3 regions of the Streptomyces sp. TN58 genome follow, and region 2 is predicted to be linked to each of the others. Evidence: riboswitches for the same ligand, from Rfam matches in the RefSeq annotation. Region 2 holds a riboswitch; each other region holds the start of a gene.

Region 1 (5,321 bases), 2.0 Mb from region 2:
CGCGGACCGGTCCAGAGGCCGGGGCCGCGGCCGCCGCCGGAGCGGCGCCCGGGGATTCCGGCCGGTCGGCCGAGACCACCAGTGCGGCTAGTGCCGTCGTCACGGGCACCGAGGCCACCAGCCCGATCGAGCCCACGAGGGTCCGTACGATCTCCACCGCGACCAGCTCGCTGTTCGCCACCGATCCCATGCTGCTGTTGGCGATCGAGAACAGCAGGAGCAGGGGGAGCGCGGCGCCCGCGTAGGCCAGCACCAGGGTGTTGACCACCGACGCGATGTGGTCGCGGCCGATCCGGATGGCGGCCCGGTACAGGGACCGGGGCCCCATCGACGGGTCGGCCTGATGGAGTTCCCAGACTGCCGAGGTCTGGGTGACCGTCACATCGTCGAGCACACCCAGCGATCCGATGATCACCCCGGCCAGCAGCAGGCCGCTCATGTCGATGTCCGGGTAGAGCCCGTGGATCAGACCGGTGTTGTCGTCGGTGTTGCCGCTGAGGAAGGCCCAGTCGATGAACACCGACCCCAACAGCCCGATGAGCAGCAGCGACACGAGTGTGCCGAGGACCGCAACCGACGTACGGGCGGTCAGGCCGTGGCACATGTAGAGCGCGATCAGCATGATCGCGCTCGCCCCCACCACCGCGACCACCAGCGGGTTCGACCCCTGGAGGATGGCGGGGAGGATGAAGAGCGTCAGCACGCCGAAGCTGACGACCAGGGCGATCAGCGCGAACAGCCCGCGCATCCGCCCGACGAGTACGACCGACAGCGCGAAGATGCCCGCCAGCACCGCGAGCGGGAGCTTGCGGTTCACGTCGATCACCGAGTACTGGAGGTCGCGGGGCGCGTCCGGTGCGTAGGCCACCACCACCTCCTGACCGTCCGCCAACTGCCGTGGTGCGCCAGGCTGGACGATCTCCACGAAGGTGCGTCCCCGGTCCGGGCCGCTCCCGATCTCGACCGTGGCCTTCTTGCACTCACCGGTCTGCGCGCCCCGGGCCCCGCCACCCGGCGCGGTCGGGGTCCCGCCCGCCGCCGGTACCTGTGCGGCGTTCACGGATTTGCAGTCGACGTGTTCCAGCGAGACGACTCTGGCCTGCTGCGTCTGCCGGTCGAAGCCCACCCCGGTCCGCTCGTGGGCGGGGGTGCCGCCGGGCCAGAGCACCACCAGGCCGACGAAGACCGCTGCGGCGAAGGGGATCAGTACGGCCGCGATGACCTTGCGCAGATGCTTCGAGACGGGGGCGGCGGGGCCGTGGCCGTGACTGTGTGAATGCCCGGAGGAATGTCCGTGGCCGTCGTGGGTGTGACCGGTGTGGACACCGGGGTCCGTGGGCTCGATGGGGGGCTGCGGCGAAGACGTCACCAGCAGATCATCGCAAGAGATGAGGGGGCCCACTGTTCAGCACGCCATGGATGACGCTAGCGTGGGGGCTACTTTGCACAACGCGGGAGCTCGGAGCACCGGGCTGAGAGGACGCTGATCACCGTACGCGCATCACAGATGCGTACGGGAGGAGGCTGCGTCGACCGCCGAACCTGTTACCGGGTAATGCCGGCGTAGGGAGATAGGTCTCATGACCATTCAGGACGCACGCACGCCTGCCGTCAGCCAGGAAGCCGACGGCGGGGCCGAGCGCAAGCCCGGCTGGCACAAGGGCTACGTGGCGGGCTCCCGCCCCGACATCCGGGTGCCGGTCCGCCAGGTCCACCTCACCAACGGCAAGGACGTGACGCTGTACGACACGTCCGGTCCGTACACCGACCCGCAGATCGAGACCGATGTGCGGCGCGGCCTCGCCCCGCTGCGCGAGAACTGGATCATCGGCCGCGGGGACACCGAGGAGTACGCCGGCCGCCCCGTCCGCCCCGAGGACGACGGCATCAAGCACACCTCGCCGCGCGGTGGCCTCAAGAACCTCGACGCGGTTTTCCCCGGCCGCCCCCGCCAGCCCCGCCGGGGCCGTGACGGCGCCGCCGTCACGCAGCTCGCGTACGCCCGCCGGGGCGAGATCACCCCGGAGATGGAGTACGTCGCGATCCGCGAGAACGTCTCCCCCGAGGTCGTCCGCGAGGAGATCGCCGCGGGCCGCGCGGTCCTCCCGGCGAACGTGAACCACCCCGAGATCGAGCCGATGATCATCGGCAAGAAGTTCCTGGTGAAGGTCAACGCCAACATCGGCAACTCCGCCGTCACCTCCTCCATCGAGGAGGAGGTGGAGAAGATGACCTGGGCGACCCGCTGGGGTGCGGACACGGTCATGGACCTCTCGACGGGCCGCAACATCCACACCACCCGCGAGTGGGTGCTGCGCAACTCGCCCGTGCCGATCGGCACCGTGCCGCTCTACCAGGCGCTGGAGAAGGTCGACGGCCGCGCCGAGGAGCTGACCTGGGAGATCTACAAGGACACGGTCATCGAGCAGGCCGAGCAGGGCGTCGACTACATGACGGTCCACGCCGGCGTGCTGCTGCCGTACGTACCGCTGACCGCCCGCCGCAAGACCGGCATCGTCTCGCGCGGCGGCTCGATCATGGCCGCCTGGTGCCTCGCGCACCACAAGGAGAACTTCCTCTACACCAACTTCGAGGAGCTCTGCGAGATCCTGGCGACGTACGACGTCACCTACTCCCTCGGTGACGGTCTGCGCCCCGGTTCCATCGCGGACGCCAACGACGCGGCGCAGTTCGCCGAACTGAAGACGCTGGGCGAGCTCAACACCATCGCCAAGCGCCACAACGTCCAGACGATGATCGAGGGCCCGGGCCACGTCCCGATGCACAAGATCAAGGAGAACATCGACCTCCAGCAGGAGATCTGCGAGGAGGCGCCGTTCTACACGCTCGGTCCGCTGACCACGGACGTCGCGCCCGCGTACGACCACATCACCTCGGGCATCGGCGCCGCGATGATCGCCTGGTGGGGCACGGCGATGCTCTGCTACGTCACGCCCAAGGAGCACCTGGGCCTGCCCAACCGCGACGACGTCAAGACCGGCGTCATCACGTACAAGATCTCCGCGCACGCGGCGGACCTGGCCAAGGGGCACCCGGGCGCGCAGGAGTGGGACGACGCCCTGTCCGACGCGCGGTTCGAGTTCCGCTGGGAGGACCAGTTCAACCTGGCCCTGGACCCGGACACGGCCCGTGAGTTCCACGACGAGACCCTGCCCGCCGAGCCGGCCAAGACCGCGCACTTCTGCTCCATGTGCGGTCCGAAGTTCTGCTCGATGAAGATCTCGCAGGACATCCGCCGAGAGCACGGCGGAGACCTGAAGGCCGACGAGATCCAGGCCGGAATGGCGGAGAAGTCCGCCGAGTTCGCGGCTTCGGGCAACCGCGTCTACCTGCCGCTGGCCGACTGAGTCAGCCGGCAGGGCGACACGGACCCGGCTGACGGGCGGACCCGCGACCCATGGGGGGAGTCGCGGGCCCGCCCGTTTTTTCGTGCCGTCGGACAGATGGGTCGGGCACGCGGTCGTCATGCGGCCGACATGCGCCATTGGAGTCGCCGCGATAGTCCGATAAGTGGACTTGCCTGCGGGGTATCCCGCCGCGGACGGCATCGGTTCCCACGCTACCGATGTGGCCGACGAGGCCCACCACGATCGTTCGACCGGTTTCGAGAAGGAGTGGTATGCGTCCTGAGAACAGGTCCAGGCCGGCCCTGGGCCCGCTGCCGAGGAGCAGCCGGCGCAAGGCGGGCACGCTCGCATCGCTGGCACTGGTGATGGTGGGGGTGGCCAGCCCCGCCGTCGCCGTGGCGCAGAGTACCCAGGCGGCCGAGCGGGTCAGCGCGGCGACCCCCGCGGGCGGGGACCACTGCAGGCCGGACGGCCATCATCACCGCCCGGACCACCGCCCGGACCACCGTCCGGACCAGGGACCGGACCAGGGACCGGACCAGGGACCGGACTTCAACCCGGACGAGGGTCCCTGGGCGGCGGGCCTGATGGCCGGCCCCAACGGCGACGACAGGTGTGAGGAGGGGAGGCCCGGACCGGCAGGGCCGACGGGCGCCACAGGCGCCACCGGGGCGACGGGTGCGGACGGCGCCGACGGCGCGGACGGTGCTACGGGTGCCACCGGTGCGGATGGTGCGCCCGGCGCCACGGGCGCCACAGGCGCGACGGGTGCGGATGGTGCGCCTGGTGCCACGGGCGCTACGGGTGCCACCGGTGCGGATGGTGCGCCCGGCGCCACGGGTGCCACGGGCGCGACCGGCGCCACGGGCGCGGACGGTGCCACCGGTGCCACGGGCAGCACCGGCACCTCCGGGCTGAACGGCGCTGACGGTGCCACCGGGGCGACCGGTGCCACGGGTGCGGACGGCGCCGTCGGCGCCACGGGAGCCACTGGCGCCACCGGCCCCTGCAGCGACATCGACAGCATCGCGCCGTCGGGCACCGAGTCGTTCAGCGCCGCCCTCACGAACGGCATCGCCTACGCCGGCCGAGCGACCACGACCGGAGGCGTGCCGGTCTGGCAGAACATCACGGACGCGGACAACCCGGGCTTCCCGTTCGGCAGAGCCTGCGGCATCTCCATCATCGACCAGGGCAACAATGCCTTCATTCAGGTCCTGACCACGGACAACAGGGTCTACCAGACCCACGGCGACACCAACATGAACAACTTCATCTGGGACGAGGGCTGGATCGAACTGAGCCCCGGCCCGACCGGAGTCCTGCGCGGCAAGTCCTTCAAGGGAGACATGATGCTCGGAGCTCCCCCGAACCGCCTCCGCTAGGAGAGCCAGCGCGGAGGGGCCGGACGCATCCCGGATCTGGCGGATGCGTCCGGCCCCTCGGTCATACGCCGACAGCGCGTCCCCTCAGGCCACCACCTGGTACTCCGGCCCCAGCTTGGACAGCGCGAACGCGCGGTTCTCACCCACCCGTTCGCGCTGGCTCTCCGGAAGCCCGCCCTCCCGCAGGAGGCGGTCGCAGCACTCCAGCGACTCCTCGTACGCGCCGACCCAGTAGGCGGCGACCGCGAGCTCGTCGAGCGCGCGCCACTCGTACCAGTCGAACTCCACGAACAGGATGTCCTCGGGGCGCGGGATCCGCGCCGCCTGGCGGGCGAACAGGTACGCCAGCTGGAAGCGGCCGTCGAGGCGGCACAGGCGCGCCAGATCACCGAGCGCCTCCGCCCGCCCGGGGCGGCTCTCGTGGGCGCGGAGGTAGCGGTCCGTCACCTCGGCCGGCGGCCGCCGGAGCCGCGCCGCGAGCCGGGCCGCGTAGAGCTGGGCGCAGTAGGCCTCCTCGGCGAAGCCGCCCATGGACGCCCGCCGGTCGTAGGCGGCCAGGGACTTCTCC
Region 2 (5,321 bases):
GCCCTTGACGGACCGGCCCGACGCGGAGAGACGATGGGACTGACGGGAAACCCCCAGAACCCCACCGACACCGCCCCAGCGGCCCCCGCTCCCCCGAAGCCACCGCCGCCCCTCTCGATGCCCCCGCCCCGGCGGCCCCCCGAAGTCCCCCGGATCCCCCCGAAGCCCCCGCCCCCTCAGAACGCCGGGCGTTCCGGGTCCAGGGTTGCGCGGCCCTCCGTGGGGGACGAGGCTTCGGCGAAGCGGCGTTGGGGGATGCGGCCCGCCCGGTGGGCGAGGCGGCCCGCCGAGACGGCGTCCCTCATGGCGGACGCCATGAGGACCGGCTCCTGTGCGCGGGTCACCGCCGAGGCCAGCATCACCGCCGCGCAGCCCAGTTCCATCGCCAGCGCGGCGTCGGACGCGGTGCCCGCCCCGGCGTCCAGGATCACCGGGACCCCCGCCCGCTCCGTGATCAGCTCGAAGTTGTGCGGGTTGCGGATGCCCATGCCCGACCCGATGGGGGAGCCGAGCGGCATGATCGCCGCGCAGCCCACGTCCTCCAGCTTGCGCGCGAGCACCGGGTCGTCGTTGGTGTACGGCAGGACGGTGAAGCCCTCGTCCACCAGGATCTCGGCGGCGTCCAGCAGTTCGACGCCGTCGGGCAGGAGGGTCCGTTCGTCCGCGACCACCTCCAGCTTGATCCAGTCGGTGCCGAGTGCCTCCCGTGCGAGCCTGGCCGTCAGGACGGCCTCGCCCGCCGTGAAGCAGCCGGCCGTGTTCGGCAGGACGGCGATGCCGAGCTTGGTGAGGACGGAGAGGACCGAGCCCTGCACGGTGGGGTCCAGGCGGCGCATGGCCACGGTGGTGAGTTCGGTACCGGACGCGACGAGGGCGCGTTCGAGCACGTCCAGGCTCGGGGCGCCGCCCGTGCCCATGATCAGGCGGGAGGAGAAGGTTCGTCCGCCCAGGGTGAAGAGGTCGTCGGCCATGCCGGTCAGCCTCCCTGGACCGCGGTGAGGATCTCCACGCGGTCGCCGTCGCCCACGCGGGTGGCCGGCCACTGCCCGCGCGGGACCACTGTCTCGTTGAGCGCGGCGGCCACCCCGGAGGGGGCCGCGGTCAGCGTGGCGACGACGGTGTCGAGGGTGGTGCCGGCCGCGACCTCGCGCGGCTCGCCGTTGACGGAGATGGTCATGCGTACGACTCCTGACGTGCGGCGGAGAAGCGCCGGGGGGTGAAGGGGCGCGCGATCTCGGGCAGTTCCCCGGTGGCCAGCAGCCCGGCCATCACTTCGCCGGTGAGCGGGGTCAGCAGCACCCCGTTGCGGTAGTGGCCGGTGGCCAGGTGCAGGCCGGGCAGATCGGTCGGCCCCAGCAGCGGGGCGTTGTCGGGTGATCCGGGGCGCAGTCCCGCCCGGGTCTCGGTCAGCGGGAGTTCGGTGATGCCGGGTACCAGTTCGTGGGCGTCGCGCAGGAGTTCGTAGACGCCGCCCGCGGTGACGGTGGTGTCCCAGCCGAGTTCCTCGCTGGTGGCGCCGATGACGAGTTCGCCGTTCTCGCGGGGCACGAGGTAGACGTGGCTGCCGCGCACGACCGCCCGTACGGTGCGGGAGAGGAAGGGGGCGTACGCGGCGGGCACCGCGAGCCGCAGCACCTGCCCCTTGACCGGCCGTACGGGAGGCAGCACCTCGGCGGGTACGCCCGCCAGCCTGCCGCTGAGCGAGCCCGCGGCCAGGACCACCTGGTCGGCGCGCAGCTCCGTACCGTCGTCGAGGAGGGCGCCCGTCGCCCGGTCCGCGGTGGTGAGCAGCTGTTCGGCGCCCGCCCGGTGGATGGTGACCCCGGCGCCTTCGCAGGCGGCGAGGAGCGCGGACGCGAGCCGGCGGGGGTCGACCTGGTGGTCGCCGTCGACGCGCAGGCCGCCGCGTACGCCGGGGGCCAGCATGGGCTCCAGGCGGCGGCATTCGCGGCCGGTGAGCCATTCGGACTGCAGGCCGCAGCGGCGCTGGAGGGCGTGGAGTTCGCGCAGGTGGAGGCGGTCGTCGGCGTCCAGGGCGACGGCGAGGGTGCCGCAGGCGCGGTAGCCGATGTCCATGCCGCCCGAGGCGGCAGCCAGCTCGGCGGCGAACCGCGGATAGCGTTCGGCGGAGGCGAGGCCGAGGCCGAGGAGGGCTTCCTCGCCGTAGTGGAGTTCGGTGACGGGAGCGAGCATTCCGGCCGCGACCCGGGCGGCGCCGCCACCAGGCGCCGGGTCGGCGAGTACGGTGTCCAGTCCGCGCTCCGCGGCCCGCCACGCGGTGACCAGGCCGATGATCCCGCCCCCGATGACGAGGACGTCGGATCCCCGGCCGGATCCCTCTCCACCGGATCCCTTTCGAGATGAGTGCATGGGCGTCCAGCCCCTCCCTTCGCCGGCATGACCCGGATCAGGTTCGTACGGTCGGAGGCCGGCCAGCCTCCCTCTCAGCCCGGTGCGCCGGACTCCCGCGATAGGTACGGTGGCCAGACTATCCCGGCCGTGGACGGCGGGTAAGGCGGCACCTGTTCCTGACGGAGCGTCAGATGATTAGGGTGGCCGCGTGAGCGAGCAGACGGAACACAATCAGCACGGCGTCGTGATCGTCGGCGCCGGAATGGCCGGGGTGCAGACCGCGGTCGCCCTGCGCGAGCAGGGCTTCACGGGCCCCGTGACCCTGCTGGGAGCCGAACCCCACCAGCCCTACGACCGGCCCCCGCTGTCCAAGGCGGTGCTGCTCGGCAAGGCCGAGGACTCCGCCTTCGACGTGGACTTCGAAGGCCTCGACGTCGAACTCCGCCTCGGAACGGAGGTCACCGGACTGCGCGCCGCCGACCACGAGCTGGACACCGAGGCGGGACCCGTCCCGTACGGGGTCCTCGTCCTGGCGACCGGCGCGCAGCCGCTGACCCTGCCCGGCACCGAGGGCGTCCCCGGCGTCCACCTGCTGCGCACCCTGGACGACGCGGCGCGGCTGCGCCCGGTCCTGGCGGCCGCCGCCCGCGTCGTGGTCGTCGGCGCGGGCTGGATCGGAGCCGAGTTCGCCACCGCCGCCCGGGAGGCCGGCTGCGCCGTCACCGTCGTCGAGGCCGCCGACCGGGTCCTGGCGGGCGCACTGCCCGCGGAGGTCGCCGAGCCCATGGCGCGCTGGTACGGCCAGGCCGGCGCCGAGCTGATCACCGGCGCGAGGGTGGCCGGCGTCGAGGAGGGGCGGGTCCTCCTGGCCGACGGGCGCGCCCTGCCCGCCGACGCGGTCGTGGTGGGGATCGGCGCCCGCCCCGCCACCGGATGGCTGGCCGGGTCCGGCGTGGAACGCGGCGCCGACGGCTCGATCACCGCGGACGCGCACCTGCTGACCTCCCTGCCGGGGGTGTACGCGGTCGGCGACTGCGCCTCCTTCCCCTCCCGGCGGTACGGGGCGCGGCTGCTCGTGCACCACTGGGACAACGCCCTCCAGGGCCCCAGGACGGTCGCGGCGAACATCCTGGCCGGGCGGCCCACCGCGGTCTACGACCCGGTGCCGTACTTCTGGTCCGAGCAGTTCGGGCGCTTCGTGCAGTACGCCGGCCACCACACCGCGGCCGACACCCTGGTCCGGCGCGGCGACCCCGGCCAGGACACCTGGTCGGTTTGCTGGCTGCGGGACGGCGCCCTGGCCGCGGTCCTCGCGGTCGGCCGGCCCCGGGACCTGGCCCAGGGCCGCAAGCTCATCGAGACGGGCGCCCCCGTCGACCCGGCGAAGGCCGCCGACCCGGGCACCCCCCTGAAATCGGCCACCGCGTAGCTCCCGGCCCGGGCGGGCCACGGACGGTCCGCCCGGGTACCGGCTGTCGGCGGGAGGTGGCAGGCTTGGCCTGTGACCGAGATTGACGCAAAGATCGATGCCCTCGTCCCCGACTGGCTGTACCTCCCCGACATCGCGGAGATGCTGAACGTCGAGGTGACGCGGGTCCGCCAGATGGTCAAGGAAGGGCAGCTCATCGCCGTACGCCGGGGCGAGAACAGGGCCCTGCAGGTTCCGGCCCCCTTCATCGACGGCGACAAGGTGGTCAAGGGCCTCGTCGGCCTGCTGACCGTCCTGCGCGACGACGGCTTCTCCGACGAGGAGATCCTGGAGTGGCTCTTCACCGCCGACCCGACCCTGCCCGGCACCCCCGCCCAGGCGCTGAGCGAGAATCGCGGCACGGAGGTGAAGCGCCGCGCTCAGGCGCTCGCCCTCTGACCTGATCCGCAGTAGCCGCTCCACCGCGGTGTACGGGCCCGTGCCCGTACACCGCCTCCATCACGGGGGGTACACCCATGCAGCTGTCCGACGCCCGGCTCTACCTGTGCACGGACGCCCGCAAGCGCCAGGGTGACCTCCCCGAGTTCCTCGACGCCGTCCTCGCCGGGGGCGTGGACATCGTCCAGCTCCGCGACAAGGGCATGGAGGCGGGCGAGGAGCTCGAACACCTCCAGGTCTTCGCCGAGGCCGCCCGCCGCCACGGCAGGCTCCTCGCCGTGAACGACCGCGCCGACGTCGCCCACGCCATCGGCTCCGACGTCCTGCACCTCGGACAGGGCGACATCCCCGTCCCCGCCGCCCGCGCCATCCTCGGCGGCCAGGTGATCGTCGGCCGCTCCTGCCACGCGGAGGACGAGGTCGACGCCGCCGTCGCCGAACCGGGCGTGGACTACTTCTGCACCGGGCCCTGCTGGCCCACCCCTACCAAGCCCGGCCGCCACGCCCCCGGCCTGGACCTGGTCCGCTACGCCGCCTCCCGGGAGCAGGACCGGCCCTGGTTCGCCATCGGCGGCATCGACGCCGCGAACCTGGACCAGGTGCTGGACGCCGGCGCCACCCGCGTCGTGGTCGTCCGCGCGCTCACCGAGGCGTCCGACCCCGGCGCCGCCGCCGCCGACCTCGCCAAGCGCATCCGCGCCAGGCCCTAGGAACGTATCCGGACACCCCTGGCGCCCCCGGCACCCCCTGGCAATCCGCGCCGCGCAGACCCGTGGAGTCCTTTTCAGGCCAGACGTGAGACCCCGAGTGTCCAAAAACGTGTCCAAAAGGCGGACGCCGCTTCGGGGAGCGCCGGGCCGCGTCTAACCTGCCCACATGGCCTCTGGTACCGCTTCCACCTGGTCGGACCGTGCACACACGGTCCGCGACCTCCTCGCGTCCGGGCGCTCGTACTCCTTCGAGTTCTGGGCCCCGAAGACCGAGAAGGGCGAACGCAACCTCTGGAACGCCCTGCGCAGGGTCGAGGCGGTATCCCCGAGCTTCGTGTCCGTGACCTACGGAGCCGGCGGCTCCACCCGGGGCGGCACCGTCAAGGCCACCC
Region 3 (5,321 bases), 3.2 Mb from region 2:
CTGGGCCCCGGGGAGCCCGACCAGCTCCAGCAGCTCCGCGACCGGGGCGGCGTACGAGGCGCGGCCGCGGCCGCGCATCCGCAGGCCGAAGGAGACGTTCGCGCCGACGTCGCGGTGCGGGAAGAGCTGGTGGTCCTGGAACATCAGGCCCACACCCCGCCGGTGCACGGGGACACCGGCCTGGTCGGCGCCGCCCAGCAGCACGCGCCCTGCGGACACCTGCTGGAGGCCGGCGACGACCCGCAGCAGCGTGGACTTCCCGCTGCCGCTCGGGCCCAGGACGCACACGATCTCGTGCTCGGCGACCTCCAGGTCCACGGAGTCGACGACCGCGCGCTCACCGAAGCGGACCGACACCCCTTCCAGCTGAAGCAGTGTCATCAGAACTCTCCGGAGGTCTTGTCGGGTCGCAGTCGCTCCAGCACCAGCAGGGACACCGCGCACACCAGCATCAGGATCGTGCTCAGGGCCATCGCCTGCCCGTAGTTCAGCTCACCGGCCCGCCCCAGCAGCCGCGCCACGGCCACCGGCAGCGTCGGCCGGTCCGCCCGGGCGATGAAGACGGTCGCGCCGAACTCCCCCAGCGACACGGCGAAGGCGAACCCGGCCGCGATCAGCAGCGCCCTGCGCACCAGCGGCAGGTCCACCTCCCGCCAGGCGCGCAGCGGTGACGCGCCGAGCACCGCTGCGGCCTCCCGGAGCCGCCCGTCGACGGCGCGCAGGACGGGCAGCATGGTCCGTACGACGAACGGCACGCCCACCAGCGCCTGAGCCAGCGGCACCAGGATCCACGAGGTCCGCAGGTCCAGCGGCGGCTCGTCCAGGGTGATCAGGAAGCCGAAGCCGACGGTGACGGCGGACACCCCGAGCGGGAGCATCAGCATCGCGTCGAAGCCCCGTACGAAGCGGCCCCCGCGCCGGGTCAGGGCGGCGGCCGCGAGACCGCCGACGAGCAGGGCGATCGCGGTGGCGGCGAGCGCGTACCGCAGGGAGTTCCCGACCGCTTCCAGCGGCGGCACCAGGAAGGTGCCGCCACCGGCGCCGGTGTCCTGCAGGGCCCGGTAGAAGCCGAGGCCGTAGCCGCCGGGGGTGTCGAAGGAGCGCTCGACGAGCACGGCCAGCGGCGCCACGATCAGCAGCCCGACGGTCAGCAGGACCCCGCCCAGCAGGGTGCGCTGGGCCCAGCCGCGCGGTCGGTGCGCGGTGCGGCCCGGGTCGACCAGGCGCAGCGCGGTCTCGCGCCGGCGCACGGTCCAGGCGTGCAGGGCGAGGATCGCGCCGATCGCGGCGAACTGCACCATCGTCAGCACGGCGGCCGTCGACAGGTCCAGGAGCTGCGCGGTCTGCCGGTAGACCTCCACCTCCAGGGTGGAGTAGGCGGGTCCGCCCAGGATCAGGACGACGCCGAAGGAGCTGAAGGTGAAGAGGAACACCATCAGGGAGGCCGCCGCCACGGCCGGGGCCAGCGCGGGCAGGATCACCCTGCGCCAGGCGGCGAACCGGCCGGCGCCCAGCACCCGCGCGGCCTCCTCCTGGCGTGGGTCGAGCTGGGACCACAGCCCGCCGACCGTGCGGACGACGACGGCGTAGTTGAAGAAGACGTGCGCGAGGAGGATCGCCCAGACGGTGGTGTCGAGGCGGACGCCGGCCAGTTCGTCCAGCAGTCCGCCGCGTCCGAGCAGCGCCAGGAAGGCGGTGCCGACGACCACGGTCGGCAGCACGAAGGGAACGGTCACCACGGCCCGCAGCAGCTGCTTTCCGGGGAACTCCAGGCGCGCGAAGACGTAGGCGCCGGGGAGGGCGATCAGCAGGGTGAGCGCGGTGGAGGCGAGCGCCTGCCAGGTGGTGAACCACAGCACGTCGGCGATGTCGGGCCGCGCGAGCACCTCGCCGAGGCGGCCGAACTGCCAGCCGGTGTCGGTCTTGAGGCCGCGGCCGACGATCGCGGCGACGGGGTAGGCGAAGAACAGCCCGAAGAAGGCGAGGGGGACGGCCATCAGGGCGAGGCGGACGGCGGTGGCCCGCCCGCTCTCGCTCTCGCCCTGCCCGCGCCCCCGCCCCGGTCCGTGAACCGGGGCGGGCGGGCCGGGGACCGGGGCGGGGGCCTGGGCGCGGCCGGCCGGCGCCGCGCCCGGCTCCTTCGTACCGCCTACTTCACGACGAGCGCGGTCCATGCCTTGACCCACTGCTCACGGTTCTTGGCGATGGTCTCCGGAGTGACGTTCTCCGGCTTCTCGACCACCACACCGTGCTTGGTGAACAGCTCCGGCAGCGCGGCGTCCTTGGTGACGGGGTTGACGAACATCTGGAGCGGCATGTCCTCCTGGAACTTCTTGCTGATCAGGAAGTCCACCAGGGCCTTGCCGCCCTCCTCGTTCTTCGCGCCCTTGAGCAGGCCCGCGAACTCGATCTGACGGAAGCAGGTGCCGGTGGCGACGCCCGTCGGGGCCTCGGCCGGCTGCGGCTCGCCGTACAGCACCTCGACCGGCGGGCTGGAGGCGTAGGAGACGACGAGCGGGCGGTCGCCCTTGGCCTTCTTGCCGCCCGCCGAGGCCGAGAAGCGCTCGTTGTAGGCCTGCTCCCAGCCGTCGACGACCTCGACGCCGTTGGCCTTCAGCTTGCTCCAGTAGTCCTTCCAGCCCTCCTCGCCGTACTTGCCGACGGTGGCGAGCATGAAGCCGAGGCCGGGAGAGGAGGTCGCGGCGTTCTCGACCACCAGCAGGTCCTTGTACTCCGGCTTGACCAGGTCGTCCAGGGTCTGCGGCGGGGCGATCTTCCTGTCCGCGAAGTACGCCTTGTCATAGTTGACGCAGATGTCGCCGGAGTCGACCGGGGTGACCCGGTGCTCCTTGTCGAGCACGTACTCGGGCTTCACCTCGCCCAGGCCCTTGGCCTCGTAGGGGGTGAAGATGCCGTTGTCGAGGGCGCGCGAGAGCAGCGTGTTGTCCACGCCGAAGAAGACGTCGCCGCGCGGGGTGCCCTTGGTGAGGATCTCCTGGTTGAGGGCGGCGCCCGCGTCCCCGGACTTCAGGACCTTGACGGTGTAGCCGCTCTGCTGCTCGAACTCCTTCAGGACCGAATCGGTCACGTTGAAGGAGTCGTGGGAGACCAGCGTGACGGTCCTGGACTTCGGGACGTCGCCCCCGCCGGCGGGCTTGTCCTCGGCGTCGCCGCCGCAGGCGCTGAGCGTGGTGACGCCCAGCGCGGCCGCGAGCGCGGCGCCCGCGATCTTCCTGGTGGTGCTCATCGGTGAATTCCTCCTGGGATGTCCAGGAGAAGACGCGGCCCCGCCCGGCGCTCTGTCGGAGCGGACGCCGGGCAGGGCGCAACAGCAAGAGTGGTGACCGAACTTCCTACCCCGAATGACCGGGGCGAGGTTCAGAGGGTCTGCGGATGACGGATACCGCACTCTCAGCGCTGTGGCGCTCCCCTGTCGGAATATGCAATTGGTTCGGCCACAGGGTACCCCGTGGCCGAATGGGGCCGGCCGGAAGTGGAGGTCAGCGCTCCGAGGCGGCCAGCTGGCCGCACGCGCCGTCGATCTCCTGGCCGCGGGTGTCACGCACGGTCACCGGCACACCGTGGCGCGCGATGGCCTCGACGAAGGCCTTCTCGTCCTCGGGCCGCGAGGCGGTCCACTTCGAGCCGGGCGTCGGGTTCAGCGGGATCAGGTTGACGTGTACCCGCTTGCCCTTGAGCAGTCGGCCCAGGAGGTCGCCGCGCCAGGCCTGGTCGTTGATGTCGCGGATCAGGGCGTACTCGATCGAGATCCGGCGGCCGGACTTCTCGGCGTACTCCCACGCGGCGTCCAGGACCTCGCGGACCTTCCAGCGGGTGTTCACCGGCACCAGGGTGTCGCGCAGCTCGTCGTCCGGGGCGTGCAGCGAGACGGCCAGACGGCACTTGAAGCCCTCGTCGGCGAACCGCAGCATGGCCGGGACCAGGCCGACGGTGGAGACGGTGATGCCGCGCTGGGACAGGCCCAGGCCGTCTGGCTCGGGGTCGGTGAGCCGGCGGATGGCGCCGACGACGCGGTTGTAGTTGGCCAGCGGCTCGCCCATGCCCATGAAGACGATGTTCGACAGCCGGGCGGGGCCGCCGGGGACCTCCCCGTCGCGCAGCGCGCGCATGCCGTCGACGATCTGGTGCACGATCTCGGCGGTGGAGAGGTTGCGGTCCAGACCCGCCTGGCCGGTGGCGCAGAACGGGCAGTTCATGCCGCAGCCCGCCTGCGAGGAGATGCACATGGTCACCCGGTCGGGGTAACGCATCAGCACGGACTCCACGAGCGTGCCGTCGTGCAGCTTCCACAGCGTCTTGCGGGTGGTGTCGTTGTCGCAGCTGATGTGCCGGACGACGTTCATCAGGTCCGGCAGGAGCTCCTGCTGGAGCTTCTCGCGGGAGCCGGCGGGGATGTCCGTCCACTCCGCCGGGTCGTGCGCGTAGCGGGCGAAGTAGTGCTGGGAGAGCTGCTTGGCCCGGAAGGGCTTCTCACCGATCGCGGCGACCGCCTCGCGGCGCTCGGCCGGAGTCATGTCGGCGAGGTGCCGGGGCGGCTTCTTGGCCCCGCGGGGAGCGACGAAGGTGAGCTCACCCGGAGCGGGACGGGGGGCCATGCGGTACTCCTCAGTACGACGAGGTGGGGTCACCCCGCGCGTGCAGGGCCGGGTCCGCGGCTCGGCCGCTGGACGGAAAAGGCGCGCCGCGTACCCGCGGCGCGCCCTCCAGGATAACCCGGCCCGGCCGGTCAGCCGGTGCCGACGAAGGCCGCGAGCAGCAGCCACACCACCGGGGCGGTGGGCAGCAGCGAGTCCAGCCGGTCCATGATGCCGCCGTGTCCCGGCAGCAGGGTGCCCATGTCCTTGATGCCCAGGTCCCTCTTGATCATCGACTCGCCCAGGTCGCCCAGGGTGGCGCTGACCGCGACCGCGAGGCCGAGCAGCAGGCCCTGCCACCAGGCTCCGCCGTCGATCAGGAACTCCATGCAGAGCGCGCCGGCTCCCATGGCGAACGCCACGGCGCCGAACAGCCCCTCGCGGGTCTTGCCGGGGCTGATGCGCGGCGCGAGCTTGGTCTTGCCGAAGCGCCAGCCCACGGCGTACGCCCCGGTGTCGCTGACCACGGTCAGCAGCAGGAAGGTGATCACGCGCTGCGGCCCGTCGTCGGCTGTGAGCAGCATCGCGACGAAGGTGGCCAGGAAGGGCACGTAGAACGCCGCGAAGGCGCCCGCCGTGACGTCCTTCAGGTAGTCCTCGGGCGGTTCGGTCATCCGCCACACCAGGAGCGCCAGCACCGTCAGCGCCATGGCGACCCAGGCGCCC

The links. Region 2 has a riboswitch for thiamine pyrophosphate ahead of thiO (glycine oxidase ThiO). Riboswitches for the same ligand answer to the same signal wherever they lie in the genome.
Region 1: it holds a riboswitch for thiamine pyrophosphate, as region 2 does, so the genes downstream of both, thiC (phosphomethylpyrimidine synthase ThiC) here and thiO (glycine oxidase ThiO) in region 2, are expected to answer to the same signal.
Region 3: it holds a riboswitch for thiamine pyrophosphate, as region 2 does, so the genes downstream of both, BSL84_RS24175 (thiamine ABC transporter substrate-binding protein) here and thiO (glycine oxidase ThiO) in region 2, are expected to answer to the same signal.

The regions. Positions count from the first base shown of each region.
Region 1 covers NZ_CP018870.1:3,992,438-3,997,758, forward strand. Annotated here, with positions in the region: gene BSL84_RS18100 (YibE/F family protein) at 1-1,369, opposite strand, end outside; TPP riboswitch at 1,442-1,587, shown strand; gene thiC (phosphomethylpyrimidine synthase ThiC) at 1,581-3,368, shown strand; gene BSL84_RS36560 (hypothetical protein) at 3,641-4,753, shown strand; gene BSL84_RS18115 (tetratricopeptide repeat-containing glycosyltransferase) at 4,838-5,321, opposite strand, start outside.
Region 2 covers NZ_CP018870.1:2,034,141-2,039,461, reverse strand. Annotated here, with positions in the region: gene BSL84_RS09250 (thiazole synthase) at 177-971, opposite strand; gene thiS (sulfur carrier protein ThiS) at 977-1,177, opposite strand; gene thiO (glycine oxidase ThiO) at 1,174-2,370, opposite strand; TPP riboswitch at 2,368-2,479, opposite strand; gene BSL84_RS09235 (NAD(P)/FAD-dependent oxidoreductase) at 2,561-3,781, shown strand; gene BSL84_RS09230 (Rv2175c family DNA-binding protein) at 3,854-4,219, shown strand; gene thiE (thiamine phosphate synthase) at 4,297-4,929, shown strand; gene metF (methylenetetrahydrofolate reductase [NAD(P)H]) at 5,096-5,321, shown strand, end outside.
Region 3 covers NZ_CP018870.1:5,273,663-5,278,983, reverse strand. Annotated here, with positions in the region: gene BSL84_RS24185 (ABC transporter ATP-binding protein) at 1-381, opposite strand, end outside; gene BSL84_RS24180 (ABC transporter permease) at 381-1,997, opposite strand; gene BSL84_RS24175 (thiamine ABC transporter substrate-binding protein) at 2,150-3,247, opposite strand; TPP riboswitch at 3,333-3,442, opposite strand; gene rlmN (23S rRNA (adenine(2503)-C(2))-methyltransferase RlmN) at 3,501-4,616, opposite strand; gene BSL84_RS24165 (phosphatidate cytidylyltransferase) at 4,748-5,321, opposite strand, start outside.